One region of the Micromonospora sp. NPDC003944 genome, then DNA from elsewhere that is predicted to be linked to it. Evidence: riboswitches for the same ligand, from Rfam matches in the RefSeq annotation. Region 1 holds a riboswitch; each other region holds the start of a gene.
What was found. A riboswitch is a leader RNA that binds a small molecule or an ion and turns the genes downstream of it on or off. The one in region 1 is predicted to bind cyclic di-AMP.
Positions count from the first base shown of each region.

Region 1 (11,071 bases):
CCGGGCGAGCAGAGCCCGGGCGCACACCACCGGGTGGCTGCCGCCGGTGCCGCGCGGGTCGAAGCTGACGATGTCGAATCGCGCACGCAGGTCGGCGCTGAACCGGGAGCTGCCGTTCACCACCCGGTCGACCCCGCTGTCACCCGGCCCGCCGGGGCCGAAGACCAACGCGCCTTCCCGGGTGGTTGGGTCGGCGAGCCGGCGGGCCAACGACAGGTCGAAGCGCTCACCACGGGGTCGGTTCCAGTCGACCGGCAGCGACAGGGTGCCGCACTCGGCGCTGGTGTCAGTGGCGCAGGGCCGCCAGTCGATCGTCGGAGCGGGCTGTGCTCGGGCGGCTGCCGGGCTCGCCGGGGTCAGGCCGGCGGCCGTGAGGGCCAGGGCGACCGCCCAGCCGACTGCGGATTTGCGTACGCGCAGCATGAGGTGCTGTCCTCTCCTCGAAGGAGCGTTGCCGGTGAAACTCGCCCATCGGGCGAGGTGATGCTGCTTCCACCCGGGCCGTCGAGTAGCCGCTCGACGGCCCGGGGCCTCTCCCGTCCGCCCGGGTCAGTCGACCTCACGCAGGACGCGTTCGAGCGTGGTCATCCGGGTCTCCATCCCGCCCAGCCGGCCGTCCATCGCCGCGAGCAGTCGGGCGTTCTCCGCCTGGGCCTGAGCGGCAGTCTCGGCGAGCCGGCGGTAGTCGTCGGCGCGGGTCGTCTCGTACCGGGCCCGCCGCGTCTTGGCGAGCTGCACGACGCTCACCGTGAACACGCTGATCAGCAGGGCGAAGACGCCGATGGCGCCGACCACCTCGGTCCAGTCGTGCTCGCTCATCGCTGCGCCCCCGGCTGCTCGCCCGAGTCGGGCACGGTCAGCGTATCGACGGCCGCCGCGATGACCGCGGGGGTGAGTGTGAGCACGAACGGCTCCACCTCGTAGTAGTTCATGGCCTTCCCGTCCTCCGACAACTCCAGGCGGGCGGTGACCAGCCCGGCCGCCGCCAACTTCCGTAGGTGGACCTGCAACAGCGCTCGGCTGATGCCCAGTTGCCGGGCCAGCCCGCTGACGTACGCACGCTCGCGGGCCAACGCGGCGACGACCCGCAACCGGTGCGGGTTGGCCAGGGTGGCAAGCACCCGGACCAGGTCGTCGCCGGTCGGCGGTGGAGCGCTGCTCATAACCAGCCCTTGCACATGCCAACGAAAGTTAGCAGGTGTCGTGGTGTGGCGGTACGCGACGGAAGCGGAATCGGGGGCATCTCAGGGTCGCCGCTAGGGGGCCGGACACACAGCACGCCGGGCCGGTGATGATCACCGGCCCGGCGTGCGGGTTACGTCGTACGTCAGCTCTTGAAGGCGTCCTTGATCTTCTCGCCCGCCTGCTTGAGCTTGGCGGTCGACTGGTCGGCGCGACCCTCCGCCTCCAGCTGCTCGTTGTCGGTGGCCCGACCGGCGCCTTCCTTCAGCTTGCCGGTCGCGTCCTCGGTGGCGTTGTTGATCTTGTCATCGAAACCCATTGCCAACCTCCATTGCAAGCGTCGCTACGACCACAGAGGTACCCCCGCCGTCGCCGGTCCAACCATTACCGTCGTCACAGATCGGCGACGGCCGAACGGAAGCGCCGCAGCCGCAGGCTGTTGGCCACCACGAAGACCGATGACAGCGCCATCGTGGCGCCGGCGATCATGGGGTTGAGCAGCCCGGCGGCGGCCAACGGCAGGGCCGCCACGTTGTAGCCGAACGCCCAGAACAGGTTGCCCCGGATGATGCCGAGGGTGCGACGGGACAACCGGATGGCGTCCACCGCGGCGTCCAGGTCGCCCCGGACGAGGGTGAGGTCGGCCGCCTCGATCGCCACGTCGGTGCCGGTGCCCATGGCCAGCCCCAGATCGGCCTGGGCCAGCGCCGGGGCGTCGTTGACCCCGTCACCGACCATCGCCACCGACCGCCCCTCGGCCTGGAGCCGCTTGATCACGTCGACCTTCCCGGCCGGCAGCACCTCGGCGACCACCTCGTCGACGCCCACCTCGGCGGCGACCGCGCGTGCCACAGTGGTGTTGTCGCCGGTCAGCAGGACCGGCGTCAGCCCCAGCCCGCGCAGCCGGGTCACCGCCGCCCGACTGCTCGGCCGGACCACGTCCGCGACCGCGAGCACGCCGCGGGCCCGTCCGTCCCAGCCGGCGACGATCGCCGTACGGCCGGCGGCCTCCGCGTCGCGCACGGCCCACTCGACCTCCGGCGGTACGTCGATGTCACGCTCGCGCAGCAGCCGCACCCGACCGACGAGCACGGCCCGCCCGTCGACCGTGCCGGTCACCCCCAGCCCTTCGAGGTTGCCGAAGGCGGTCACCGGGGGCAGCGTGCCCGCCTCGGTGGCACCGGCGGCGACCGCACGGGCGATCGGATGCTCGGAGCCGGCCTCCACGGCACCGGCGAGCCGGAGCAGTTCGGCCCGGTCCACACCGCTCGCCGGCACGACGTCCACCAGGGTCATCCGGCCGGTCGTCACGGTGCCGGTCTTGTCGAGCACCACGGTGTCCACCCGGCGGGTCGACTCCAACGCCTCCGGCCCCTTGATCAGCACTCCGAGCTGGGCGCCCCGACCGGTGCCGACAAGCAGCGCGGTCGGGGTGGCCAGACCGAGCGCGCACGGGCAGGCGATGATCAGCACGGCCACGGCGGCGGTGAACGCGGCGGTGGGGCCGGCCCCGGTGCCGAGCCAACAGCCGAGCGTGCCGACGGCGAGGGTGATGACGATCGGCACGAAGACACCGGAGATCCGGTCGGCGAGCCGCTGCACGGCTGCCTTGCCGCTCTGCGCCTGCTCGACCAGCGCGGCCATCCGGGCGAGCTGGGTGTCCGCGCCGACCCGGGTCGCGGTGACGATCAGTCGCCCACCCGCGTTGATCGTGGCGCCGACCACGCCGTCACCCGGGGCGACCTCGACCGGCACCGACTCACCGGTGAGCATGCTGGCGTCGACGGCGGAGGTGCCCTCGTCGACCACCCCGTCGGTCGCGATCTTCTCGCCGGGGCGGACCACGAAGCGGTCGCCGACGGCGAGCCGGTCCACCGGGATCGGGGTCTCCACGCCGTCGCGCAGCACCACCACGTCCTTGGCGCCGAGGTCGAGCAGGGCGCGCAGGGCGGCGCCTGCGGTGCGCTTGGACCGGGCCTCGAAGTAGCGTCCGGCCAGGATGAACACGGTGACCCCGGCCGCCGCCTCCAGGTAGATGTTGCCGGCGCCGTCGGTCCGGGTGATGTCGAAGCGGAACGGGTGCGTCATCCCGGGCATCCCCGCGTCACCGAGGAAGAGCGCCCAGAGCGACCAGCCGAACGCGGCCAGGGTGCCGAGCGACACCAGCGTGTCCATGGTGGCCGCGCCGTGCCGCAGGTTGGTCCAGGCGGCCCGGTGGAACGGCAACCCACCCCAGACCACCACCGGGGCGGCGAGGGTCAGCGACAGCCACTGCCAGTAGTCGAACTGCCAGGCCGGGACCATGGCCAGCAGGACCACCGGCACGCTCAGGGCCACCGAGACCCAGAGTCGGGTACGCGGGCCCCGCAACGGGTCCGCCGGAGGCTCCGCGCTGGGCGGGGCCGGCAGCGCCGCCGTGTAACCGGTCTTCTGCACGGTGACGATGAGGTCGTCCGGCGTGACGCCGTCGGCGTACCGGACGGTCGCCTTCTCGGTGGCGTAGTTGACGGTGGCGCTCACCCCGTCCATCCGGTTGAGCTTCTTCTCGATACGGGCGGCGCAGGCGGCGCAGGTCATCCCGCCGATCGCCAGTTCGATCCGGTTCGGCGCCTCGGGCAGGGGTCTGCTGGTGGTGGTCATCGTCTGGTCCCGTCAGTCGTGTCCGTGCCCGGGGGTGCCGTGGTCGGCCCCACCCGTCGGTGCGGGTCCGCTCGGGGTTGCTCCGCTCGGGGTGGCGACGTCTCCGGTCGTGGCAGCGCCGGCGACCACCGTGAACTCGGCGGTGCGCACCCGCCCGCCGTGTTTGAAGTCGAGGTAGAGCCGGTAAGTGCCGGCCGAGGGGACGTCGGCGAGGAACGTGACGGCCGGGCCGGGCCGGGTACGACCGTCGCCCGGCGTCCCGTCCGGGTGCACGTGCAGGTAGGCCAGATCGCCCCGACGCAGCGCCACCAGGTGCCCGTACGCGCCCAGGTAGGGCTCCAGGTCGGTGACCGGCTGCCCGTCCCGGCTGACGGTCAGGGTCAGCGACGACGTACGGCCGGGCTGCGGCGCGCCGGCCAGGGTGACCGTGTAGCCGTCGACGGTGGTGCTTGTCGCCGGTGCGGGCAACTGCCGCTCGGTCAGCTCGCCGCGGACGGTCACGTCCACGCCGAGGGTCAGCGGCTCACCCCCGGTGGGCGTGAAGTCGGCGAACGCCCGCCACTGCCCGGGGCCGGCGAGCGGGCTGTCGACCCGCCAGGTGCCGTCCGGGGCCAACTCGGGGTGCACGTGGCGGAAGCCGGAGAGGTCCCGTCGGGCGACGATCAGGTGCATCTGCTTGTCGTGGGCCACCTCGTACCTGGTGACCGGGCGACCGTCCGGGCCGGCGACCCGGAAGGCGAACTCACCGGCCGGGGCGTCGAGCGGTTCGAGGGTGTAGCCGCGCTCGGAGACGAGCAGGCCGCCGGGGAGCCGGTCGGCCGTTCCGCTCGGCTCGCCCGTCGTCGGGGTGGCGGTGTCGTCGTGCCGGCTCTCGGCGACCGGGGCGGGGTCGACGACCCGACCGATCCCGTAGGTCACGCCGAAGACCGCCACCAGACCGGCGGCGAACCCGGCAAGTCTCGTCACCGTACGCACGCCGGCCCTCCGATCACGCGTCGACGAGGTCGTAGCCGGCCTCGTCGACGGCGGCCCGGACGACCGCGGTGTCCAGCGGCTGGTCGCTGCTGACGGTGACCCGGCCGGCCGCGAGGTCGACCTGGACGTCCCGCACGCCCTCGATGGCGCCGACCTCGGCGCTCACCGCGCTGACGCAGTGCCCACAGGTCATGCCCTGCACCTGGTACGTCGTGTTGACCATCGAATGACTCCCTTACCTGTACCGGGTGGGGGTATCCCACCGGAAGCGAACGTACCATACCCCCTGGGGGTACGCTATCCTTGCCGACATGACCGCACCCACTCCCATCCGCGGATACACCGCAAGCAAGGACCAGCTGCTCGCGCGGCTCCGCCGCGTCGAGGGGCAGGTCCGGGGGATCGAGAAGATGGTCGACGACGACCGCTACTGCATCGACGTGCTCACCCAGATCTCCGCAATCCAGGCCGCCCTGGACAAGGTGGCCCTCGGACTGCTCGACGGGCACGCCCGGCACTGCATGCACGAGGGTGCCGCCGAGGGTCGGGCCGACGAGATGGCCACCGAGATGATGGCGGCGGTCGGACGGCTCATGAAGCGCGGCTGACCAGCCTCACTCCGACGCCGGGTCGAGACGAACCATGCGCAGCAACTGCGCGTTGAGCGCCACCACGATCGTGGACGCCGACATCAGCACCGCGGCCAGCGCCGGGCTCAACGCCACACCCGCCCAGGCCAGCACTCCGGCGGCCAGCGGCAGCGCCACCACGTTGTAGCCGGCCGCCCAGGCCAGGTTCTGTCGCATCTTCCGGTACGACGCCCGGGACAGCCGGACCACGGCCCCCACCCCGCGCGGGTCCGAGGACGCCAGCACCACCGCGGCCGACTCGATCGCCACGTCGGTGCCCGCGCCGATCGCGATGCCCACGTCCGCCCGGGCCAGCGCCGGCGCGTCGTTCACCCCGTCGCCGACCATTGCCACGACCAACCCCCGCCGCTGGAGTTCGGCCACCCGGTCGTCCTTCTCCGCCGGCAGCACCTCGGCGAAGACCTCGTCGACGCCGGGTCGGAAACCGAGGTCCGCAGCGACCGCCTCGGCCACCGGCCGCGCGTCACCAGTGATCATCGCTATGGTGCGGACCCCCTCGGCCCGCAACTCGTCGAGCGCGCGCCGGGCCTCGGGCCGCACCTCGTCGGTCAACGCGAACGCGCCGAGCACGGTCTCCGGCATCCGCACCAGGTACAGCACCGCGGCACCTCGCGTCGACCACCGCCCGGTCGCGGCCCGCACCTGCTCCGGGAGTGAAAGGCCCAGCTCCCGCAGCAGCGCCGGCCCGCCCACCGCGTACTCCGTACCGTCGATTGCCGCCCGCACACCGCGACCCGGCAGCGACCGGAAACCGACGGCCCGAGCGGGGCCGGCGCGCCCTGCCGCCGCCACGATCGCCCGGGCCAACGGGTGTTCGCTGTCCGACTCGACGCCCGCCGCGATCCGCAGCACCTCGTCGCGCTCGACGCCGGGCGCCGTCACCACATCGGTCACCCCGTGCTCGCCCCGGGTCAGCGTGCCGGTCTTGTCGAAGAGCACCGCGCCGACGGTCCGCATCCGCTCCAGGGCCAACCGGTCCTTGACCAGGATCCCGGAGCGCGCGGCGAGCGCGGTGGAGAGCGCGACGACAAGCGGAATGGCGAGACCCAGCGCGTGCGGACAGGCGATCACCAGGACGGTGACCGCACGGACCACCGCCTCGTCCGGTCGACCGAGAGCGGTCCAGACCAGCACGGTCAGCACGGCGGTGCCGCTGGCCAGGTAGAAGAGCGCGGCGGCGAACCTGTCGGCCAACAGTTGGGCCCGTCCAGCGGAACCCTGGGCCTGCGCGACCATCCGCTGGATGCCGGCGAGGGCGGTCTGCTCACCCAACACCTCGACGCGTACCCGGATCGCCGAGTCGGTGGCGACGGTGCCGGCCACCACCCGGTCGCCCGCCCTCCGGGCGACAGGTCGCGACTCGCCGGTGATCATCGACTCGTCCAGCTCGGCGCCGCCGTCGACGACCCGACCGTCGGCCGGCACCCGACCTCCCGGCCGGACCAGCACCACGTCACCGATCCGCAGACCGGTCACCGGCACCGCCTCGACCCGCCCGTCCGCCGCCACCCGCTCGGCCTCGTCCGGCAACAGCGCGGCCAGCGCCGACAAAGCCCCCCGGGCCTGCCCGATGGCCTTCATCTCCTGCCAGTGCCCGAGCAGCATGATGGTGACAAGCGCAGCCAACTCCCACCAGAAGTCCAGGTCGAAGGCACCGACGCTGGTCGCCAGGGACGCGGTGTAGGCGACGGTGATCGCCATCGCGACAAGCAGCATCATCCCGGGCGCCCGGTCCCGCACCTCCCGGACCGCACCGACCAGGAACGGCCAACCGCCCCACCAGAACACCACCGAGCCGAGCACCGGGCCCACCCAGGACCGACCGGGGACGCCGTCCCCGGGCAGGTTGAGCTGGTCCGACACGAGGTGACTCGTCAGCACCACCGGGACGGTCAACACCAGGCAGAAGCAGAACCGACGGCGGAACATCGCCGGATCGTGCCCGGCGTGCTTGTCGTGCGGCACGGGTCCGGCGGGGTGCGGGTGGTCGGGGTCCGGCGGTGACGGAGCGGGCATGGCTCCAACATGCCGGTTTGCCGACCGTCACGCGGTCGGATCGGCCACCCGACACTCCGCCACGACCTGCAACCCCCGGGTGGGCTGGCTAGCATCTCCCACGATGGCCCTCCGTATGCCGCTGCACAGTCGGTCACCGGCGCCGCTCCGACGTGGCGTCGCCTTCGGCCGACCCGGCCGAGCGCTGACCGTGAGTGATCAGGCGGTCGTCAGGCAGCGATCCGCCCCGCCGTCCGCCGCGTTTCCGCCGAAACGGTGAACCGCCCGGCCCGCTGACCCGTACCCCGCACCGGATCGTTGGGAGTTCCACCTTGGCCGCCGACCACACACACTCCGCTCCGTCCGCCCCACCGAGGGTGCGACGGATCCTCGTCGTGACCGTGGTGCCCCTCTTCGTCGCCACCGTGCTCGCCGCAGCGCTGCTCTGGCCGCGGGGCGAGTCACCGCAGAGCGGTGGCGGCGCGGATGTGCCGCGCTACGCCGGCACGGTCACCCGGGTGGTGAGCGAGCCGTGCCCGCAGACACCGTCGGCCCCCGAGGGCAGCCCTCGGGTCGGCGAGGGGCGGTGTGGCACGGTCGACGTCCGGGTGGACGACGGGCCGGCCGCCGGGCAGGAGGTACGGACGCCGGTGCCCGACGGGCCGGGCGCACCCCGGGTCGAGGTCGGCGACGAGGTCATCCTGGTCGAACTGGCCGACCCGGTCGACCCCACCACGAGCAACTGGAACATCGCCGAGCACCAACGTGGCACACCGATGGTGTGGCTGGCGGTGGTCTTCGCGGCCGCGATCGTCGCGTTCGGTCGCTGGCGAGGTCTCGCCGCGCTCGCCGGCCTGGCCGCCAGCTTCGCAATCCTGCTCACCTTCGTGCTGCCGGGCATCGGCGCCGGCAAGTCACCACTGCTGGTGGCGGTGGTCGGCGCGGCCCTGATCATGTTCGTGGTGCTCTACCTGACGCACGGAATCTCCGCACAGACCTCGGTCGCGGTGCTCGGCACCCTGGGCAGTCTGGTGCTGACCGGCGTGCTCGCCACCATCGCCACGGCCGCGACCCACCTCACCGGCTTCGGCAGCGAGGACGCCACCACCCTGTCGATGTTCCAGGGCGACGTCGACCTGCACGGTCTGCTGCTCGCCGGAATCATCATCGGATCCCTCGGGGTGCTCGACGACGTGACGGTCACCCAGGCCGCCACCGTCACCGAGCTGGCGAACGCCAATCCAGGGCTGTCCCGGCTGCAGCTCTACACGGCCGCCACCCGGGTCGGTCGAGCCCACATCGCCTCCACTGTCAACACCATCGTGCTGGCGTACGCGGGCGCGTCGCTGCCCCTGCTGCTCCTGCTCACCGCCGACTCGCGGCCGATCGGGCAGATCCTCACAAGCGAGTTCCTGGCACAGGAGATCGTCCGCAGCGCGGTCGCCACCCTCGGCCTGATCGCCGCCGTGCCACTGACCACCGGGCTGGCCGCGGTGGTGACCGCCGCCGGGCGCACCGACACCACGCCGTCCACCGACGCCACGCGGCCCACCGACGCTCCCGCCTCGCGACCCCAGCCGGACCGCACCGAGGCACTTGCCGCACTCAGCTCACCGCGAACGGCCGGCTCCGACGAGCCGGACCAGCCGCGGACCGCACCCCCATCCCAGGCCACCGACAGGTGGCCGGAGTCGAACAGGAGCACGGATACGGCATGGTGACACTCCTCAGCGTGACCAGATCGGGCATCCACCCTGAGAACCGCGTCACTGGTCACTCAACGCTATGGCGAAATGACGCATTTGGTCGGCATCCAGGCGTAGCTCACCCGGTCGACTCTCGGGTAACCTCGCTGCCGGTTACCGATGAAGGCGCGAAGCGGCGCCTGCGGTGCCACCGCCCAATCGCCAACCGGCGAGCCGGGGACCCAGGTACCTGGGGTGAATCCGCGTCAGCGGTAGGGGCCACTTCCGCCCCGAACCCGTCAGCTAACCCGGTCGGCGGTCGACGGAAGGGAACATTGTGACGGCACCCCTACGCCGCTGGATGACACCCGTGGTGGCCGTGATCGCCGCACTCACCGTGTTCGCCGGGCCGTTCCCGGCGCACGCCGCCCCGGCGAACCCCACACCGTCCGGGCACGAGGAGGACGGCGAGCCCAAGCTGCTCAACGACGTCATCGAGCAGGCCAACCGCGACTACTCCGCCGCCAAGTCCAAGCTGGACAAGTCCAAGAAGCGGCAGGGCGAGTTGGCCGCGGAGGTCGACCGGGCCAAGGCCGACCTGGACGCGCTGGCCCCGCAGGTCGGGCAGATCGCCGCCCAGGCGTACCGGACCGGCCGGATCGGCGCGGTCGCGATGCTGCTGGAGAGCGACGCCCCCGACTCGTTCGTCCGGCGTGCCGGGATGCTCGACGAGATGAACATGGTCAACGAGAAGAAGCTCTCCGAGGTCAACGAGGTGAGGGCCCGCGCCGAGCAGGCCAAGCTGGCGCTCGACACCGAGGTCCGCGAGCAGCAGAAGCAGACCGCCCTGATGGCGAAGCGGAAGAGCGAGGCCGACAAGGCGCTCTCCCTCGTCGGCGGGAAGGGCTTCACCGGCGGCCTGGTGGACGCCACCTCCAAGGTCGCGAAGATCGGCCCGGGTCGCACGGCCGACGGTGACTGGAAGCCACAGTCGTGCAGCGAGAACGACCCCACCACCTCCGGCTGCGTCACTCCGCGCACGCTGCACGCGTACAAGGAGGTCAAGGCGGCCGGCTTCAACCGGTTCGTCGGCTGCTACCGCCCCGGCGGGCCGTGGGAGCACCCGAAGGGCCGCGCCTGCGACTGGTCGCTCCAGAAGAGCGGCTTCTCCCCGTGGCACAACAACGACACCCGGACGTACGGCAACAACGTCGCCGCGTTCCTCATCCGTAACGCCGACCGGCTCGGTATCTACTACGTGATCTGGAACCGGCAGATCTGGTTCCCGGCCACCGGTTGGAGTTCGTACAGCGGGCCGTCGAACCACACCGACCACGTACACATGTCGCTGCTCTGACCCGCACGATCCCCGTCGAGGGCCGTTCCGCGTGACGCGGAGCGGCCCTCGACGCGTCAGACGGCGGCAGCCGCAGCCGGGTCGGTCGACTCCGGCGATCCGGCCGGGGCGTCCCCGGTCGCGAAGCCGGCCGGCACGGCGGCCACCGGGCGCACCGCTCCGGCGGCCAGCCGGTAGGACACCCCCACCACCGCGCACCGCCCCCGCGCCACCTCGTCGGCAAGCACCGGCGACTGCTCGAGCAGCGTCTCGACGGTCTGTGCGATGTGGATGTCGACGATGCCGTCGATGTCGTCCACGCCCTCGGCCTCGGCCCGGCGCAGGCTGGGCAGCACGGCGTCGACCACCGCGCGCAGGTGGCCACTCGGTGCGGTACCCGTCGCGGCGGACTCCCGGGCGGCCTGCACCGCGCCGCACGAGTCGTGCCCGAGCACCACGACCAGCGGAGTGCCGAGCACGGTCACCGCGTACTCGACGCTGCCGAGCACCTCGGGGCCTGCGGTGTGGCCGGCCGTGCGCACCACGAACAGGTCACCCAGCCCACGGTCAAAGATGATCTCGGCGGCCAACCGCGAGTCGGAGCAGCC
Region 1 is NZ_JBSGIV010000003.1:65,876-76,946, reverse strand. It holds gene ACWER9_RS02465 (alpha/beta hydrolase) at 1-423, opposite strand, end outside; gene ACWER9_RS02460 (hypothetical protein) at 550-819, opposite strand; gene ACWER9_RS02455 (ArsR/SmtB family transcription factor) at 816-1,163, opposite strand; gene ACWER9_RS02450 (CsbD family protein) at 1,328-1,501, opposite strand; gene ACWER9_RS02445 (heavy metal translocating P-type ATPase) at 1,576-3,822, opposite strand; gene ACWER9_RS02440 (hypothetical protein) at 3,835-4,797, opposite strand; gene ACWER9_RS02435 (heavy-metal-associated domain-containing protein) at 4,811-5,020, opposite strand; gene ACWER9_RS02430 (metal-sensitive transcriptional regulator) at 5,109-5,405, shown strand; gene ACWER9_RS02425 (copper-translocating P-type ATPase) at 5,412-7,463, opposite strand; gene ACWER9_RS02420 (YibE/F family protein) at 7,775-9,163, shown strand; cyclic di-AMP (ydaO/yuaA leader) riboswitch at 9,330-9,460, shown strand; gene ACWER9_RS02415 (coiled-coil domain-containing protein) at 9,465-10,484, shown strand; gene ACWER9_RS02410 (carbonic anhydrase) at 10,541-11,071, opposite strand, start outside.

Region 2 (11,071 bases), on a different contig from region 1:
GGAGCGCGGGGCCGCCCGCTAGATCGTGGTTGGCGCGTGGCTGCGGCTTGTGCGGGCGGGTCGGGTGGTGCGGCGTCGGCTCCACGGCTTGTACGTGGACAGCACGGTTGCGATGATCATCAGGCTGGTCGACACCGCCGGCGCGATGACCAGGTCTGCGCGGTCGTGTGCGGGCAGGGCGGCGCCGACCGCTCCGGCGTGGCGCAGGTTCGGGGTGAGCAGGAACAGCACGAGGCCGACCATCACGGTGGTGAGCACGAGCTTCACCAGCACCCAGCGGTGGCGCAGCAGGCCCCACGGGGTGAGCAGCGAGCTGGCGACTCCGATCAGCCAGACCAGGACGCTCAGCGGTGCGAACAGCACCGTGCCGACCAGGGCCGTGACCGGGTAGACCACCGCCGGGTCGGCGCCCCGCTGCACGGCGATGCCGAGGGTGAGCAGCACCAGGTCGGTGCCCAGCCAGCCGAGCGAGGTGACGAGGTGCAGGGTGAGCAGCGCCTTGCGGGTGGTGGGTCGGATCCGAGGCATACCGCGATGGTGCCCGCCGACCCCGGCCGGTTCGTCCGACGAGAGACGACACCGGGGGTACGCCCGGCGACGTAGTCCGGGCCGGACCCTGGTGATGCCTGTGCGTCACGATGACACACAGGCATCACCAGGGGTAAGTCAGTAGACCGACAGGTGTACGTGGTTGGTGTGGTCGGTGGACGGGGTGCCGTGCGCCCCGCTGTACGACTTCCACCCGCTGCTGGGCAGCCAGATCTGCCTGTACCAGATCACGTAGAGCACGGCGAGCCGGTCGGCGTTGCGGATGAAGTAGGCGGCCAGGTTGTTGCCGTACGTCTTGTCGCCGCCGGTGGCGTTCCCGCCGAAGCCGTTCTTCTGTGCCGCGAAGTCGCAGGCCCGGCCCTTGGGGTGCTCACCGGAGCCGCTGGGGCGGTGGCACGAGACGTACCTGGTGAAGCCCGCGGCCTTGGCCTGGTTGAGCGCGTGCAGGGTGCGCGGGGTGATGCAGCCGTTGGCCGGCGTGGGGTCGTTGACGCTGCACGACTCCGAGGGCCAGGAGCCGTCGGAGTTGCGGGGCGCAGGCTTCGCGTTGGCGGTGGAGGTGCCGCGGTTGGAGTCGCTGTCGGAGGCGGTCTGCGGCTTGGGTGCGGTGGCCACGGTCAGCGCCCGTTCGGCCTGTTCCTTGCGCTTGGCCATCACCGCGACCTGCTTGCGCTGTTCGTTGATCTCGCCGTTCAGCGCGACCCGGGTGCGGTTGCCCTTGTCCTTGCTGTCCAGCAGGTCGCGCAGCACCCGGTCCTCGTTGGCGGCCACCGCGTCCAGCGCGGCCGCCCGGTCCATGAAGCCTTCCGGGGTGTTGCTGTTGAGCAGCGCCGACATCGCGCCGAGCCGCCCGGTGCGGTACGCCACCTCGGCGATCTCGCCGACCTTGCCGGTGCGCTGCTCGATCTCGACCTCGGTGGTCTTCAGCTGGGTGGTCAGCTGCTGCTGTCGTTGTATCGAGGTGTCCAGGGCGCGCTTGGCGTCCAGGTAGCCCTTGCTCGCCGCCTCCAGTTGGGCGCGCAACGCAGGGGTGCCGCCCTCCTCGTCGGAGTCGGGTGCGGCGGCCCGCAGGCCGGTCGGGGGAGCGGCCGAGGCGGTGCCGGCCGGGAGCGCGACGCCGAGGGCGAACATCGCGACGATCAGGGCCGCCAGTCGGGCGGCGGGTGGTCGTGCTGGTGCCACTGCGCATGTCCTTCCGTCAGCCGCCGACCGGGTTAGCTGACGGGTTCGGGACGGAAGATCCCTACCGCTGACGCGGATGCACCCCAGGAACATGGTTCCCCGGTTCGCCCAGGTGGGCGATTAGGCGGCGACCACCACCGGCGCCGGGAGGGCGCCGCCTGGTGGAGGCCGGGACCGAGCCTACCGGGGCAGGTGGGGCTGCTGCAGCCGATGTGACGGACGGTGCGTGCGTCACCACGGAAAATCAGGGCGCGGTCGTGAAGAGTTCTTCACCATTCGATGGAGCCACACGCGCCGGATGCCGCACCGGGCTCGATCTGCAACGTCGCGTGCTCGATGCGGAAGTCGTCGTGCAGGGCGGTACGCGCCGCGGTGAGCACCGCGCCGACCTCCGCGCCGGGCTCCATCGTCAGGTGTGCGGAGGCCACGTCCATGCCCGAGGTGAGCGTCCAGACGTGCAGGTCGTGCACCTCGACCACGCCGGGGACGGCGGCCAGCCGGTCGTGCACGGCGGTCACCTGGAGGTGCTCCGGGGCGGCCTGCACCAGGATGCGGATGGCGGCGCGGGCCAGCCGCCAGGTGCGCGGCAGGATGAACACGCCGATGGCGACGGCGACCAGTGGGTCTGCCCACCACCAGTCGGTGACCATGATGAGCAGTGCCGCGCCGATGACGCCGACCGAGCCGAGCAGGTCGCCGAGCACCTCCAGGTAGGCGCCCTGGAGGTTGATGCTCTCCCGTGCCCCGGCGCGCAGCAGGGCGAAGGCGGCGATGTTGGCGAGCAGACCGAGCACGGCCACCACGAGCATCGGCCCGGTGATGATCTCGTGTGGGTCGCCGAAGCGGCGGATGGCCTCGATCACCACGTAGATGGCGACACCGGAGAGCAGGACGGCGTTGGCAAGGGCGGCGAGCACCTCGAGTCGGTAGAGCCCGAAGGTGCGCTGCGGGTCGCCGGTGGCCCGCCGGGTCGCCGTGATCGCGGCCAGCGCCATCCCGATGCCGAGCACGTCGGTGAACATGTGCCCGGCGTCGGAGAGCAGGGCGAGCGAGCCGGTGCGCAGGGCCACCACCGCCTCGACCACCATCAGGGTGGCGAGCAGGCCGAACGCCGCCCAGAGCCGACCCCGGTGTTGATGTGCGGCATTGGCGACGGACCCGTGGTGGTGGTCATGACCTGCGCCCACGAGAATCACCTTCCGCCGCCGATCGGGACCCGGTCAAATGTATGTTCACATCGCTATGTGTGCAAGTGTACGTGCCGGGCCTCCCGCCGGCGGCAGTCCGCACACGTCAGCCGGTCGGGTCGATGGTGGTGAGGCGCTGGGTGGCCCGGGAGAGCGCCACGTACAGGGTGCGTACCCCGGCGCCCGGATCCGCCCGGATCTCGCTCGGGGCGACAAGCACGACCCCGTCGTACTCCATGCCCTTGGCCTCCAGGCTGGTCACCACCTGCAACCTCGGCGCGCCGAGCGCGCCGAGCCACCCGGCGACCTCGTCGCGGCGGGGGACCGGCGTGATCACCCCGACCGTGCCCTCCACCTCGGCCAGCAGGCCGGCGGCGGCCTCCACGGTCGCGGTCTCCAACCCCGTCGCGGGCACCACCAGCTCGACCGGCGCGACTCCGGTGGAGCGCACGGCGGTCGGCAGCGGCAGGTCGGGGTAGAGCCGACGGATCTCCGCCGCCGCCACCGCGAAGATCTCCGCCGAGTTGCGGTAGTTCGTGGTGAGCGTGAAGTCGTGTCGCTTGCGCCGGCCCAGCGCCTGGTCGCGGGCCCGGGTCAGCTCCTCCGGATCGCCGGTCCACGCGGTCTGCGCGGGGTCGCCCACCACGGTCCAGGAGGCCAGCCGGCCGCGCCGGCCGATCATCCGCCACTGCATCGGCGAGACGTCCTGCGCCTCGTCCACGACCACGTGCGCGTAGTCCCGGTAGTCCTCCGGGCGCTCCCGGGCCGCCGCGCGGGCGGCCCGCTGCCGTTCGCCGAAGGTGCTCAGCTCGCGGACCCCACCGGCGAGCTGGAACGGATCGCGTTTCGGGCGGGCCGCCTGCGCGGGCTTGCCGAGCAGCGCGTCCAGTTCGTCCAGCAGTGCCACGTCGGCGATGGTCAGCCCGGCCGAGTCCAGGGTCCGGTACGCGGCGTTGAGTAGCCGGATCTCCGCCGAGGAGAGGATGCCCCCGGCGTAGCGGCGCAGCCGCTCCGGCTGCGCCAGCCAGCCGAGCACGTGCCGGGGGTGCAGCCGGGGCCACCACGCCTTGAGGAACTCCCGGAAGTCCGACCGTTCGGCGATCTCCGCCTCGAAGGCCGGTTGCTCCGGCAGCCGACCGCTGCTCAGCTCACGCGCCTGGGCCCAGAGCGCGGCGAACACCCCGTCGAAGCCGGCCCGGCGCACCTCGTTGCGTCGCGCGCCGCGGTGCAACGCGCGGTCCCGGATCCGGTCCAACGCGGCCCGGTCCAGCCGCAGCAGCGTGCCCCGGTAGAGCAGCCGCAGCTCACCCGGGCCGCCCGGAACCGCGTCGCGGGCTGCCCGTTCGAGCACCCGACGCATCCGCAGCGAGCCCTTCACCGCCGCCACCTCGGGCGGGTCGGGGCGGGTGGCGGGCATCCCCGGAAAGAGGGTGCCGAGCGAGTGCAGGGTCGCGGTGTCCTCACCGAGCGACGGCAGCACCGAGCCGATGTACTCGACGAAGACCGACGACGGGCCGACCACCAGGATGCCGCCCCCCGCGTAGCGGCTGCGGTCGCTGTAGAGCAGGAACGCGGCCCGGTGCAGGGCGACGGCGGTCTTGCCGGTGCCGGGGCCGCCGGCGACGATCGTCACCCCGGAGCCGGGCGAGCGGATCGCCTCGTCCTGCTCCCGCTGGATGGTCGCCACGATGTCGCGCATGCCCCGGCCGGTGGCCTTGGACAGAGTGGCGAGCAACGCGCCGTCGCCGACGACGGTCATCCCCTCCGGGGCGGCGGTCGGGTCCAGCAGGTCGTCCTCGATCCGGGTGACCCGTTCGGCACGGGACTGGATGGTGCGCCGGCGCACCACGTCCAGCGGCTGCGCCGGGGTGGCCTGGTAGAACGCGGCGGCGGCCGGCGCGCGCCAGTCGACGACAAGCGTGACGGCGTCCTCGTCGCGGATGCCGAGCCGCCCGACGTGCAGCACCTGGCGGTCGCGCAGGTCCAGCCGGCCGAAGACCAGCCCCTCGTGCTCGGCGTCCAGGGTGTGCCGCCGCTGCGCCGCGTGGAAGACCATCGCGTCGCGTTCGACCAGGGCGCCGAACGTGCCCACCCGGGCCATCCGGTAGCCGTCGCGTTCGGCGCGGACGGCCGACTGCCGCAGCTCGGCAAGTCGGGCGTACACCCGGTCGAGGTGTCGTTGCTCGACGGCGATCTCCTGCTCCAGGCCGGTCTGGTCGGTCAACGCACGCTCCTTCAGAGGTCGCCGGCAGGCGGCGGGAACCGCGCGGGCCAACCGCAGAAGGGTACGGCCCCGAGCCCGGCGCGGTGCGCCCGAGGTGCGCGAACGTGCTCAGGCACCCGTTCCGGCGGGGCTCGCGTCGCGGTGATTCGGCGGCGATTCGGCGAGCACCTGCCGCAGCACGCCGGTGAGCGCGGCGTTGACCTCGTCCGGGCGCTCCATCATCAGCATGTGCCCGGCACCCGTGCAGACGGTCAGCTCGGTGGCCGGCAGAGCCGCCGCGATCGACTCGGCGCACGGCGGTGGGGTCAGCCGATCCCGGTCGCCGACCAGGGCGGCGGCCGGCAGGTGGGCCAACGCGGCGAGGGTGTCCAGTCGGTGCTGGGTGCCGATGGAGGCGCGGAAACCGCCGATCGAGCGCAGCGAGGCCCGCGCCACCGCCGACGTCACCAGGCGGATGTCGGCCGGCTCGCAGCGGTCACCGAAGAGCATCCACCGGATGCTCGGTTGCAGCGCGTTCAGCAGCGCCCGGGGCGCCCGCCACGAGCCACACCGGGCCAGCACGCCGGCGCCGGTCGTCTCGGCCAGCCGGATCAACCGGGCGATCCTCGGCGAGAGCCCGTAGACGGTGTGCGTGTGCCCCTCGGCGGTGGTCGAGACGAAGACCAGACCGGCGGTACGGGCGGCGAAGTGCGCGGGGTGGCGGTGCGCGTACTCCATGACCGTCATTCCGCCCATCGAGTGCCCGACCAGCACCACCGGGCCGCTCGGTGCCACGGCGTCGATGAGCGTGGCCAGGTCGTCGCCCAACTGGGCCAGGGTCGCCGTACGCAGTGCCATGCAGCTGGACCGGCCGTGCCCGCGCGCGTCGTAGGTGACCACCCGCACCGCACCGCCGAACGACGCCGCGGTGAGGGCGTCGACCTGCCGGTGCCAGGATCGCCCGTCGAGCGTCCAGCCGTGCAGCAGAATGGCGGTGACCTGGGCGTCCGTCGGACCCGTCACCTCGACGTTGAGCCGTACGCCGTCCGGCAGGCCGACCTCGAACCGCTCGGGCATCGCCACCTCCCCCAGGACCGCCCGGTACCACCAGCACCTCGGATACCCGTCGGTAACACCGGCTACCCGCCATGACACCACGCCAATCGCGCCGCAGCGAACATTCCCGACCTCGCCCGTGCGGAACGGCGGCGGGTCAAGCTGAACGGCATGGGGTCGTCGGGAGCGCCCATGGGCGCGACGTCGGGGCAGGGGCGACAGGCCGGCGGTACACCTCGTGCCGCGCTGGCCGACCTGCTCGCCGGCAATCGGCGGTTCGTCAGCGGCCAGCCGGTGCACGGGCACGACGTCACGGCCGCCGCCGCTGCCTCCGGCGACCAGCAGCCGTACGCCGTGGTGCTCGGGTGCATCGACTCCCGGGTGCCCCTGGAGGCGATCTTCGACCAGACCTTCGGCGCGATCTGCGTGATCCGTACCGGCGGGCACGTGCTCGATCGCGCGGTCTGCGGCTCGATCGAGTACGTGGTCGGCCAGCTCGGCGTACCGCTGGTGATGGTCCTCGGTCACGAGCGGTGCGGCGCGGTGGATGCCACGGTGCAGGCGCTGCGTGCCGGGCAGCGCCCCGGGGGGTCGCTGGCGCACCTGGTGGACGAGATCGCTCCGGCGGTGACCGACGTGGGGCTCGACGATCCGGCGGTGCTGCCGCTGGCGATCCGTCGGCACGTCCGGCGCACGGTGCGCACCCTGCGCCAGGACGACCTGCTGGCCGGGCCGGTGGCCGTCGGCCGGGTGGCCGTGGTCGGTGGCCTCTACGACCTGGCCACCGGCGAGGTCGCCCTGCTCGATCCGGGCTGACCTGCCCGGCCCGAGGGCCGTCCCCGTCGGTCGATCATGGAGTTGTGGTGGGTGACAAACCGGCCTGGATGACTCCAAGCCGGGCACCACAAGTCCATGATCGACGAAGTCGATCCTCGCGCACGCGAAACCGCCCGCCGGGAACTCCCGACGGGCGGTTCGGTTGGTGCGGTGGGGGAGGGCTCAGCCCTCGAAGACGCCGGCCGCGACCAGGCGCTTCTCGGTGGCCTCCCAGCCGTCACCCGGGTGGGTGGCAGCCAGGTTGTTGATCTCCGCCCGGATCTTGGCGGCGTGGCCGGCGGCGGCCAGAACGCGGATCTCCTCGACGAAGGCGTCGGAGTCCGTGCGCAGGTGCGCGGTCTTGCCGTTGGTCAGGTTCCGCACGTAGGCGTGCTTGCCGCCGTTGAGCGGGATGAGGTACTTGAACTCGCCCAGCACGCTGAGGGCGCCACCCTGGCCAGCCTGGCCGGCCCGGACGGACGCGCGCGCGGTCTTAGAGGTGTTGCTCGCCACGGAGGTACTCCTTGCAAGACGTACGGGAGGACTGGACGTCCGGGGGCTGTGTGCGGGTCGCAGTTGACTCGGCCCGCGAAGGTGTAACGCGGCATAAGCCGCCGGTGGAACTGTACAGGACCACGACATCATGCTGGTCGTCGCGGTGTCCTGAGAGGCAACGGCGACCACCCGTCCGGCTATTCCACCCGGCGTTTTTTCCGATTCCCTGGCGCACCACCTGTCACAGGAGTCATCATGTGTTGCAGCAGCCACCTGGGTGGACGAGGTCGTAGGGGAAGACGCACCTCGCTCTCCGGGAGGTCACCGTGCCAACGCGTGGCGTCGTATACGTCCACTCGACCCCACTCGCCGTGTGCTCGCACGTCGAGTGGGCGATCGCGCGCGTCCTAGCCGCGCCGGTCAACCTGCAGTGGACGGCTCAGCCCGTCGACCCCGGCGCACGCCGGGCCGAGTGCGGGTGGACCGGTCGTCCGGGGACGGGCGCCGAGCTGGCTGCTGCCCTACGGCAGTGGCCCATGATCCGTTTCGAGGTCACCGAGGAGCCGAGTTCAGGCGTCGATGGTGAGCGCTTCATGTACGTGCCGGCCCGGGGCCTGTTCCGGGCAACTGTCGGCGTGGCCGGCGACATCCAGCTCGGCGAGGACCGACTCCGGGCGCTGATGGCGGCGTCCCGGGCCCCGGAGGCGCTGGCGCACGCCCTCGACAAGGCACTCGGCACGGCGTGGGACGCCGACCTGGAGCCGTACCGGTACGCCGGCGACGGTGCGCCGGTGACGTTGCTCACCCGGGTCGGCTGAGCCGACGGGTCCGCGCGCCGGCGACGTGCACGCCCGGCGCCGACGCAGCGTGCGGGCGGTAAGGTCAAGTTGCCCCGATAAGGGGGAACTGGTGGGATGGGCGGCGTGTCGAATCGCCCGTGGCGCGCCTCTGTCGCTGCCGCCACCCTGACCGCCCTGCTCGTCTCCGGATGCTCGGGCGGGTCGCCCCGCCCCGCGCCGACGCCCAGCCCGGCCGCCCCGTCCGCCGGCCCGAGCGTTCCGGCCGCGCCGCCGGCCGGCGACCCCGCCAGTCGCGCCGCCGCGCTGGTCGCGACGCTTTCCGACGAGGATCTGGTCGGCCAGGTGCTGATGCCGTACGCCTACGGCGACTCGGCAACGAAGGTCTCCGCCGGCTCGGCGGCCGGTAACCAGGCCCTCGCCGGGGTCGACACCCCCGCCGACATGATCGCCAAGTACCGCCTGGGTGGCCTGATCCTTGTCGGCTTCAGCGCCGACGACCCGACCAAGGGCAACCAGGAGACCACGAACGTCGACAGCCCGAAGCAGGTGCACGACCTCACCACCGGGCTGCGCAGCGCCGCCGGTCGGCTCGCCGCCGGTTCCGCGCCGCTGCTGATCGGCACCGACCAGGAGTACGGCGTCGTCACCCGCGTCACCGACGGGGTCACCGTGCTGCCCAGCGCCCTCGCCGCCGGCGCGGCCGGTGACCCGAAGCTCACCGAGGCAGCCTGGCGGGCCGCCGGCACCGAGTTGGCCGCGATGGGGATCAACATCGACTTCGCTCCGGTGGCCGACGTGCTGGCCACCCGCAGCACCGTGATCGGGTCCCGGTCGTACGGCACCGACCCGAAGCGGGCCGCCGCGCAGGTGAGCGGCGCGGTCCGTGGCCTCCAGGCGGTCGGGGTGGCCGCCACCCTGAAGCACTTCCCGGGGCACGGCCACAGCGCCGACGACTCGCACAAGGACCTTCCGGTGCTCACCCAGTCCGCCGCGGCGTTGCAGAGTGGCGCGTGGCCGCCGTTCACCGCCGGGATGGACGCGGGCGCGATGGCCGTGATGTCCGGTCACCTGGACGCGCGCGCGATCGACCCGGGAACCCCGGCGACCTTCTCGCACAAGCTGCTCACCGATGTGCTGCGCGGCCAACTCGGCTTCAAGGGCCTGGTGATCACCGATGGGATGAACATGCCGCCGGCGAAGCGCTGGGCTCCCGGCGAGGCGGCGGTCCGGGCGCTCAACGCCGGTAACGACCTCATCCTGATGACCCCGAACGTCGGTCAGGCGTACGACGGGCTGCTCGCCGCGCTGCGCGGCGGGTCGCTGCCCCGGACCCGACTGGTCGAGGCGGTCACCCGGGTGCTGACCATGAAGTTCCGGCTCGCGGAGCTGCCGGCGGCGCAGATGTCCACGCTCGACACCCCGGGGCACCGCGCGGCGGCGGACGCGCTCGCCGCCGCTGCCGTCACCGTCCTGCGGGGCGCCTGCGAGAAGGTGGCACGCGGGCCGGTCACCGTCACCTCGTCCGGCGGTCGGGACGGCACCCGGGCCACCCTCACCGCCGCGCTGAAAGCCGCCGGGGTGCAGGTCAAGCCCAGCGGCGGCACGATCGTGCACCTGGTGGGCTACGGCGACGGCAAGAGCGACCTGCGCCCTGACGCGGCCGTCACGGTCGCCATGGACACCCCGTACGTGCTCGCCGACGCGACGTCACCGACACTGCTCGCCACGTACTCCTCCAGTCGGGCGTCGATGACCGCCCTGGCCGCCGTGCTCGCCGGCAAGGCCCGGCCGGGCGGCCAGTCCCCGGTCGCGGTACCCGGCCTGCCCGCCACGACCTGCGCCGCCAAGAGCTGACCGCCGGGGCTGACCTCAGCCGGCGGCCGCGAGCCCGCGCACCGCGAGTCGGTACGCCGGCAGCACGTCGGCCCGTTCGGTGATCAGCCCCTCGTTGACCGCGAAGACAAGTGTCTGCCCCGCCGACTGGACGGCAAGCGCCCAGTTCCGCGACTCCTCCTCGGTCAACGGACTGGTGGCGAGCCAGGTCATCTCGGTGACGTCGAAGCTGCCGGCGCGCAGGTCGCGGAACTGCTGACCTCGTACCGTCTCGCCGGCCCCTGCCGCGAAGCCCTCGAGTGCGGCGCGCGGAGCGATGCTCGGCGTGTCCGCCGCCCAGACCCGCAGGAATCCGCCGCCGGCCTGCCGGCCGTCCACCTCGCAGCGCACCGTGGTGCCGCCGCGCTTGGTGAGCGTCTCGCCGACCAGTTCGGCCAACTCGCCCTTGGGCGGCTCGATCGCCTTCGCCGTCCATCCATCGGCAAGCGGAAACGACACCGGTACCGGGCAGGGGGAGCCCGCGCCGCCAGTCGTGCCACCGGGCGAGGCCGACGTCAGCTCGTCGTACCAGGGCTCGCCCGTGGCCTGCGGGGCCGGGCCGCCGGCCGCGGGCCCGGCGGGAGCGGCGTCGTCGCCGCAACCGGCCAGGAGGCCGAGGGTGAGCGCCGCCGAGACGGCGACACGGGTACGAGTGTCCACGGTGGTGATCCCCATCAGTCGATCTTCAGTCGGCCCATCTAAGCCGTGCGGTGTTCCGACGTCAATCGAGCGCGTTCGGGGCGACGAAAACCGGGTCGCCCCGCCCTCGGCTGCTCTGACAATCTTTCCGCATGGGAGCGGCAGCAGGATTTCGGCACGTGCAACGGGCGGACGGCACCGTGGTGATCACCCACCACGGGCGGGTGGCCGGCACGCTGCGCGGTGCCCGGGCCGCGGAGTTCCTCGCCGAG
Region 2 is NZ_JBSGIV010000046.1:46,632-57,702, reverse strand. It holds gene ACWER9_RS22050 (DUF2269 domain-containing protein) at 19-528, opposite strand; gene ACWER9_RS22045 (coiled-coil domain-containing protein) at 667-1,731, opposite strand; cyclic di-AMP (ydaO/yuaA leader) riboswitch at 1,737-1,868, opposite strand; gene ACWER9_RS22040 (cation diffusion facilitator family transporter) at 2,001-2,918, opposite strand; gene ACWER9_RS22035 (HelD family protein) at 3,025-5,142, opposite strand; gene ACWER9_RS22030 (alpha/beta fold hydrolase) at 5,251-6,198, opposite strand; gene ACWER9_RS22025 (carbonic anhydrase) at 6,370-6,993, shown strand; gene ACWER9_RS22020 (hypothetical protein) at 7,177-7,506, opposite strand; gene ACWER9_RS22015 (DUF3145 domain-containing protein) at 7,815-8,306, shown strand; gene ACWER9_RS22010 (glycoside hydrolase family 3 protein) at 8,403-10,142, shown strand; gene ACWER9_RS22005 (lipoprotein) at 10,158-10,829, opposite strand; gene ACWER9_RS22000 (hypothetical protein) at 10,979-11,071, shown strand, end outside.
Region 2: linked by a shared signal. The riboswitch ahead of ACWER9_RS22045 (coiled-coil domain-containing protein) and the one ahead of ACWER9_RS02415 (coiled-coil domain-containing protein) in region 1 are both predicted to bind cyclic di-AMP.

Region 3 (6,336 bases), on a different contig from region 1:
GAGCAGTTGGAGCCCACCATCGAGCAGTACAACAAGGTTCGGGCGCAGTTGAAGGTCAACCGGCAGAAGTCGGCGAACCTGCAGAAGAAGATCGAGCCGCTGGCGCTGCAGAGCGAGTTGGCGCTCAACCGGGTCGGCGACCTCGCCTCCCGCTACTACATCTCGGGCCCGTCGCACGACATCGGCGCGCTGCTCGTCAGCGCCAAGCCGGACACGCTCACCGAGCAGCTCACCATCCTCGACCGGCTCGCTTCGCAGGAGCGCAAGGAGGTCGAGGGTGTGCTGGCCGTGCGGGCCAAGTACGACGGCGAGAAGCAGAAGCTGGACGCCCTGATCGTCACCCAGACCAAGCAGCAGAACGATCTGGCGGCCAAGAAGAAGCAGATCGACGCGGAGATCAAGCAGCTCGAGGCGTCGATGCCCAAGACCACCGTGGTGACCGCGGCCTGCCCGACCATCAACGGAGTGGTCAGCGCGGCGGCCCGTACCGCGATCAGGACCGCCTGCGGCAAGGTCGGCAAGCCGTACGTCTGGGGTGCCACCGGGCCGAACTCGTTCGACTGCTCGGGGTTGACCCAGTTCGCCTACAAGGCGGCCGGCATCTACCTCACCCACCACACCGGTGACCAGTGGAACGAGGGCAAGGCCGTCTCGCGGGCCGATGCTCGCCCCGGTGACCTGGTCTTCTTCTTCTCCGGCCTGAGTCATGTCGGGTTGTACCTCGGCAACAACAAGATGGTGCACGCACCACGTGCCGGCAAACCGGTGCAGGTTTCAAGCATCACCACCATGCCGATCGCCGGGTTCCGTAGACCCGGCTGATCCACCTCGCGCGACACCACGGCCCCCGGTCACCGACCGGGGGCCGTCGTGGTTTTCAACGGGGCGCGCCCACCGGCGACGGCAGCAACTGCACGTCGGCGAGGTCGACGTACATGATCCGGTGGCCGAACTGGATCTGCGCGTAGCGGTTCTTGCCACGGATCACCGTCCAGTCGCCGGGCGACGAGCCGTCGAACGTGCTGGCCCGGTAGTACTCGCCGGCCAGCACCGCGCCGACGGCGTACCGCTGCCCGGCGGCCAGGGTGTACTGCAGTGGCGAGATCGCCTGGTAGGGCACCCCGTCGGGGTACGCCGACTGTTCCGGGTATGCCCGTCCGTAGACCGGAATCGTGGTTCGGCCGGGCTTCGGCGTGGCCACCACGCCGACGGTCCAGCTGGCGGTCGGCGCGGACGCCGGGTTGTGGAACCAGGCCCGCTGCCCGAGGTACCAGATCGCGGTCCAGTCGCCCTGCCGTCCGGCCAGCGCGTACGTCTGCCCGGCGGATGCCCGGGCCCCGTGGTCCGACACGGCCATCGTGTTCGGGGTGCCGTCCGGGCGCAGCGCGATGTCGTTGACGAGCGGCGCGTCCGCCGACGGTGCGCTGTGCAGGACCACCGCCGAGGAGCCACGCGGCGCGCAGGGCACGCCCGCGGTCACGCAGCCGGTGAACGCCGGCCGGTTGGTGGCGTGATCAGGGTCGATCCGGACCAACCCGGTGGCCGGGGTGCCGGTGTCGAGTCGAGGGGCGTGCAGCAGGTCGAAGTAGTGCGTCCAGTCCCAGTACGGGCCCGGGTCCCAGTGCATTCCCCGCACTGTCGAGGCGACGGTGCCGGGCACGTTGTCGTGGCCGATGATGTGCTGGCGGTCCAGTGGAATGCCCAGCCGCAGCGCCAGGTGCCGTACCAGCTTCGCCGAGGTCCGGTACATCGCCTCGGTGTACCAGGTGCCCTGCGCCGCGAAGCCCTCGTGTTCCAGCCCGATCGCCTTCGCGTTGACGTACCAGTTGCCGGCGTGCCAGCCGACGTCCTTCGTCCTGACGTGCTGGGCGATGTGCCCGTCGACCGAGCGCAGCGAGTAGTGCCAGCTCACGTAGGTCGGGTCCTGGACGAGTTGCAGGGTCGTCGCCCAACTCGCCTCGGTGTCGTGGATCACGATGTACTCGATCTTCTGCCGCGCGGGCCGGTCGGAGAGGTCGTGGTTGCCGTAGTCCCCGTCGCCGCCGAACGCCTCGTAGGGTGCCGGAATCCACTCGCAGGAGATGGTGCGTGGGCACTCCACCCCGTCCGGGCGGGCCAGTCGGCGCAGGCCCAGCCGGTCCAACCAGGAACGCTCGGGCCGCACCGCGCGGGCCGGCAGGGTGATCCGCTGCCCGTCGTCGGTCACCCGGGACTCGCCCGCGCCGATGGTGGTGAACACCTCGTCGGCGAAGGCCGCGGCGGCGTCGGCGCTGTCCGCGCCGGAGTAGCGGGCCACCGCGCCGTACCAGGCCGCCGGGTCGGTGCCGGCACCGACCGGCGCGCCGAGATCCCTCTGGTACGCGCTGAGCAGCGCAGCCCCACCCCGGATGTTGAGGCCCGTGTCGGTGCGCAGTGCCTCGGGGGCGGCACCGGTGAGCGCGGCGGCGGCGTCCACGGTCTGCAAGGCGGCGGCGGCCGGCGCGGGAGCCTCGGCCGGGCGGGGGGCGGGCACCCGGGCGGCACGGGAGTCGTCGCCGCGGGGGTCCTCGGCGCCGGCGTCGTGGTGACCGCGTCCGGGTAGGGCGGCCACGTGCCGCGCGTCGGTCAGGTGCATCGGGCCGTAGCCGCCACTGGTGCTCGGTGTGCCGGCATTGGTGTCCCAGCGCGACTCCAGGTAGGAGACGCCGAGCAGCACGACGCTCGGTACGCCGTACTCGGTCGCCGCCGCGACGTACTGCTGCTGGCGGGTGGTGGTGGGCGCGGCGGCGGCCGGGCCGACGGTGAGCGGCACCGTGGTCGCGGCGGCGACCACGGTGGCGGCGAGCAGCGCTCGCCCGCCGGTCGACAGGGTTGGATGGTGCATCGAACCCCCTAGATTCTCGCGGAGTGCGGTCAGCTCACCATCGCGCCGCCCGGAGGTTGCGTCAATACCTTTCCATCTATCGAACTATTCGGAAGAAATCCTTCACGCACTTTCGGTGACCTCGTCCAATCGGTACGGAGTGTCACGGGCGCGCGGGTTGCGGATCGGTAACAAGCGTCTCTACTCTGGTCATTCGTCGGCCCGACAGCAGCTCCGCTCAGCCCGGGCGGTAACGGACCGACACCGCCGAGTCGTTTCCGAGCGAACCGGGGACCCAGGTCCCTCGGGGTGAATCCGCAGCCACTGCGGTAGGGCGCCGACTTCCCGCCCGAACCCGTCAGCTAACCCGGTAGGCGGTCAGGAAGAAGGAGTACGGAACCCCGGTGGCACTCCATGCCCCGCGGCCGTCGTCCGAACGGTCGGCAACAGCCGGCCCGGCGACGATCGTGCCGCGCCCACGCTGGTCCCGCTTCACCACCGCTCTCGCCGCGCTGGCCGGCATCGCCGTCGTCCTGACCGGCAGTGCCACGGCGGCCCACGCCGACCCGTCCGTCGCCGAGATCGAGCGCCAGATCGACGCCGACTGGAACAAGCTCGAACCGATCATCGAACGGCACAACGCCACCCGCACCGACCTCGCCGCGAAGCGCAAGCAGGCCGACGCGCTGGCCGCCCGGATCACCCCGCTGGAGCGGCAGGTCGACGCCGCGATGGACAAGGTCAGTGCCCTGGCCGTACGCGCCTACAAGGGTGAGAACGTCTCGACCGTCAACGCGGTGCTGGGCAGCCGGTCGCCAAGCGAGGTGGTCGGCCAGCTCGAGATGCTCGACCGCTTCGCGCACAACCAGCAGAAGGACGTACGCCAGGTGGCCGACCTGCGCGACCAGCTGGCCGCGCAGAAGGCGCCACTGGACGAGATGGTGGCCCAACTGACCCGCACCGAAGCGCAGTTGGCGGCGAAGAAGAAGCAGATCAACGAAGAGATCGACCGCCTACAGAAGCTGCGCCTCAAGGTGTACGGCAGCGGCGGTGGCGGTCCGCTGCGCCCGGCACCCTGCCCGGGCAGTTACCCCGGCGGCGGCGCGGGCACCGCGGTCAAGTTCGCCTGCGCCCAGATCGGCAAGCCCTACGTCTGGGGTGCCGAGGGTCCCAACTCGTACGACTGCTCGGGGCTGATGCTCGCCGCCTGGGCCAAGGCCGGCGTGTCGTTGCCGCACAACGCCGCCGCGCAGAGCCGCGTCACGAAGAACGTCAGCAGGGGTGACCTGCGCCCCGGTGATCTGGTCTTCTACTACAGCGACATCCACCACGTCGGCATGTACGTCGGCGGCGGCTGGGTGGTGCACGCCTCGCAGGCAGGTCAACCGGTCAAGATGAAGAAGGTCGACGACGGCCCGATCCACAGCTACGGACGCCCCGGCTGACCCCGGGTGACCGAAGGGCCCGTCGCGATCCGTCGCGGCGGGCCCTCGTCGTCTCCGGCCCTAGCGGGTCGGCCAGGTGCGCCAGTGTTGCCAGGCGCGGCTGGGCGTGGGCCCCCGCTGGCCCTGGTAGCGCGAGCCGTAGACCACCGAGCCGTACGGGTGCTCGGCCGGCGAGGAGAGCCGGAAGATGCAGAGCTGCCCGATCTTCATGCCCGGCCACAGGGTGATCGGCAGGTTCGCCACGTTCGAGAGCTCGAGCGTCACGTGACCGGAGAAGCCCGGGTCGATGAAACCGGCGGTGGAGTGCGTGAGCAGCCCGAGTCGGCCCAGCGAGCTCTTGCCCTCCAGTCGGCCCGCGAGCTGGTCACCAAGCGAGATGACCTCGAGCGTCGAGGCGAGCACGAACTCCCCCGGGTGCAGCACGAACGGCTCGCCGTCGGGGACCTCGACCACAGACGTCAGGTCGTCCTGCTGCATGGCAGGGTCGATGTGGGTGTAGAGGTGGTTGTTGAAGACCCGGAACAGCCGGTCGAGTCGGACGTCGATGCTGGAGGGTTGGACCAGGGTTGGCTCGAACGGCTCCAGGCCCAGCGTGCCGGCCTTGATCTCGGAGACCAGGTCGCGGTCGGAGAGCAGCATCGGACAACCATAGCCTTCCCCTAGGCGGCCGGATTCGGTGCCGGTGACCAGCGCGTCGAGGTCGCTGCTCGTACATTTGTTCGATAGAATGCCCACATGGCTTCCTGGTCCGAATTCGCCGCCGACGAGCCCCGACTCGCCGACGGGATCCGCGTTCTCCTTCAGCAGTACGGGCCGGGCTTCGGCTACCTGGCCACGGTCCGTGCCGACGGCGGGCCCCGCGTCCATCCGGTCTCCCCGGTCATCACCGCCGAGGGGCTGTTCTGCTTCATCATCGACTCTCCCAAGCGCCGTGACCTCGAACGTGACGGCCGCTACGCGCTGCACTCGTTCCCCGCGGAGGAGAGCGACGACGAGGCGTACGTGGCGGGGCGCGCCCGTCCGGTCACCGACCCCGCGCGAATCGCGCGACTGGCGCAGGGTGCCCGGGCCGAGCCGCAGGTCGACTGGCGGCTCTTCGAGTTCACCGTCGACGTGGCGATGCTCACCCGCCGCGAGCAGCACATCGCCGGCATTCCGGGCCTCGCGTCGGGCCAGCCGGCCGTCCGGGTCTGGCTCGACCCAAACGCCCCGTCGGCGGTGGCCACCCCACTTGCCGTTCCGCCGGCGCGCCCGACCCGCCTCAGCCGTGACGTCCAGTGCACCGCCGCCTGACCACGCCCCGGAAGACCATCGGCGCCGGCTCCGTCGTAACGGAGCCGGCGCCCCCGTCGCCCGCCGGGGGTGATCAACTCGGCTTCGGTGATGTCGGGGGGTCCCGGCGCCTCGGATGCCCCACCTTCCAGGAAACCGAGTGGATCAACCAGCCCAAGCCGGGCGGAGCGGTACGCGCGCAGCTGTGGCCGGCGGGGGTGCCTGGGTGCAGAGGCTCGACGACTCGGGTACAGTGGTGCCGCCTGCGGGTGTAGTTCAATGGCAGAACATCAGCTTCCCAAGCTGACAGTGCGGGTTCGATTCCCGTCACCCGCTCCACGTACGGAAGCCCTGGCCAGGACACGTGTCCCGCCAGGGCTTCCGTGGTTCTAGGTCATGCTGAAACAGAGACGGGCCATTAGCGGGCCATTGCGGCACGCCGAGTCGGGTCGGGTGTCCCGGGCGAGGCAGCGGGGGCGCGCAACGTTGTGGTGGTCAGCTCCAGAGTGAGGCTCATCCGAGACCGACAGATTGGAAGCCCGCCGTTGACTGATGCAGCGCCACCCGCTCCAGGACCTGAACCGACGCCGGACACCCTGGGTGTAGGCGGCGACCAGGCGGACACTCTCTACATTTTCGTGGTCTGCACGGATCGGGGCCAACACAGGCGACGTGTACTTACCATCACCCGCGTTCATCCCGACGGCACGGGCGGCATGAGTTCAGCTCTTGATTGGTTCGCTCCGCCGATGGGTGACGAGGCGACGCCGAGAAGTC
Region 3 is NZ_JBSGIV010000007.1:67,396-73,731, reverse strand. It holds gene ACWER9_RS05280 (C40 family peptidase) at 1-822, shown strand, start outside; gene ACWER9_RS05275 (N-acetylmuramoyl-L-alanine amidase) at 878-2,863, opposite strand; cyclic di-AMP (ydaO/yuaA leader) riboswitch at 3,098-3,233, shown strand; gene ACWER9_RS05270 (NlpC/P60 family protein) at 3,247-4,287, shown strand; gene dcd (dCTP deaminase) at 4,348-4,926, opposite strand; gene ACWER9_RS05260 (pyridoxamine 5'-phosphate oxidase family protein) at 5,023-5,580, shown strand; tRNA gene ACWER9_RS05255 (tRNA-Gly) at 5,825-5,898, shown strand.
Region 3: linked by a shared signal. The riboswitch ahead of ACWER9_RS05270 (NlpC/P60 family protein) and the one ahead of ACWER9_RS02415 (coiled-coil domain-containing protein) in region 1 are both predicted to bind cyclic di-AMP.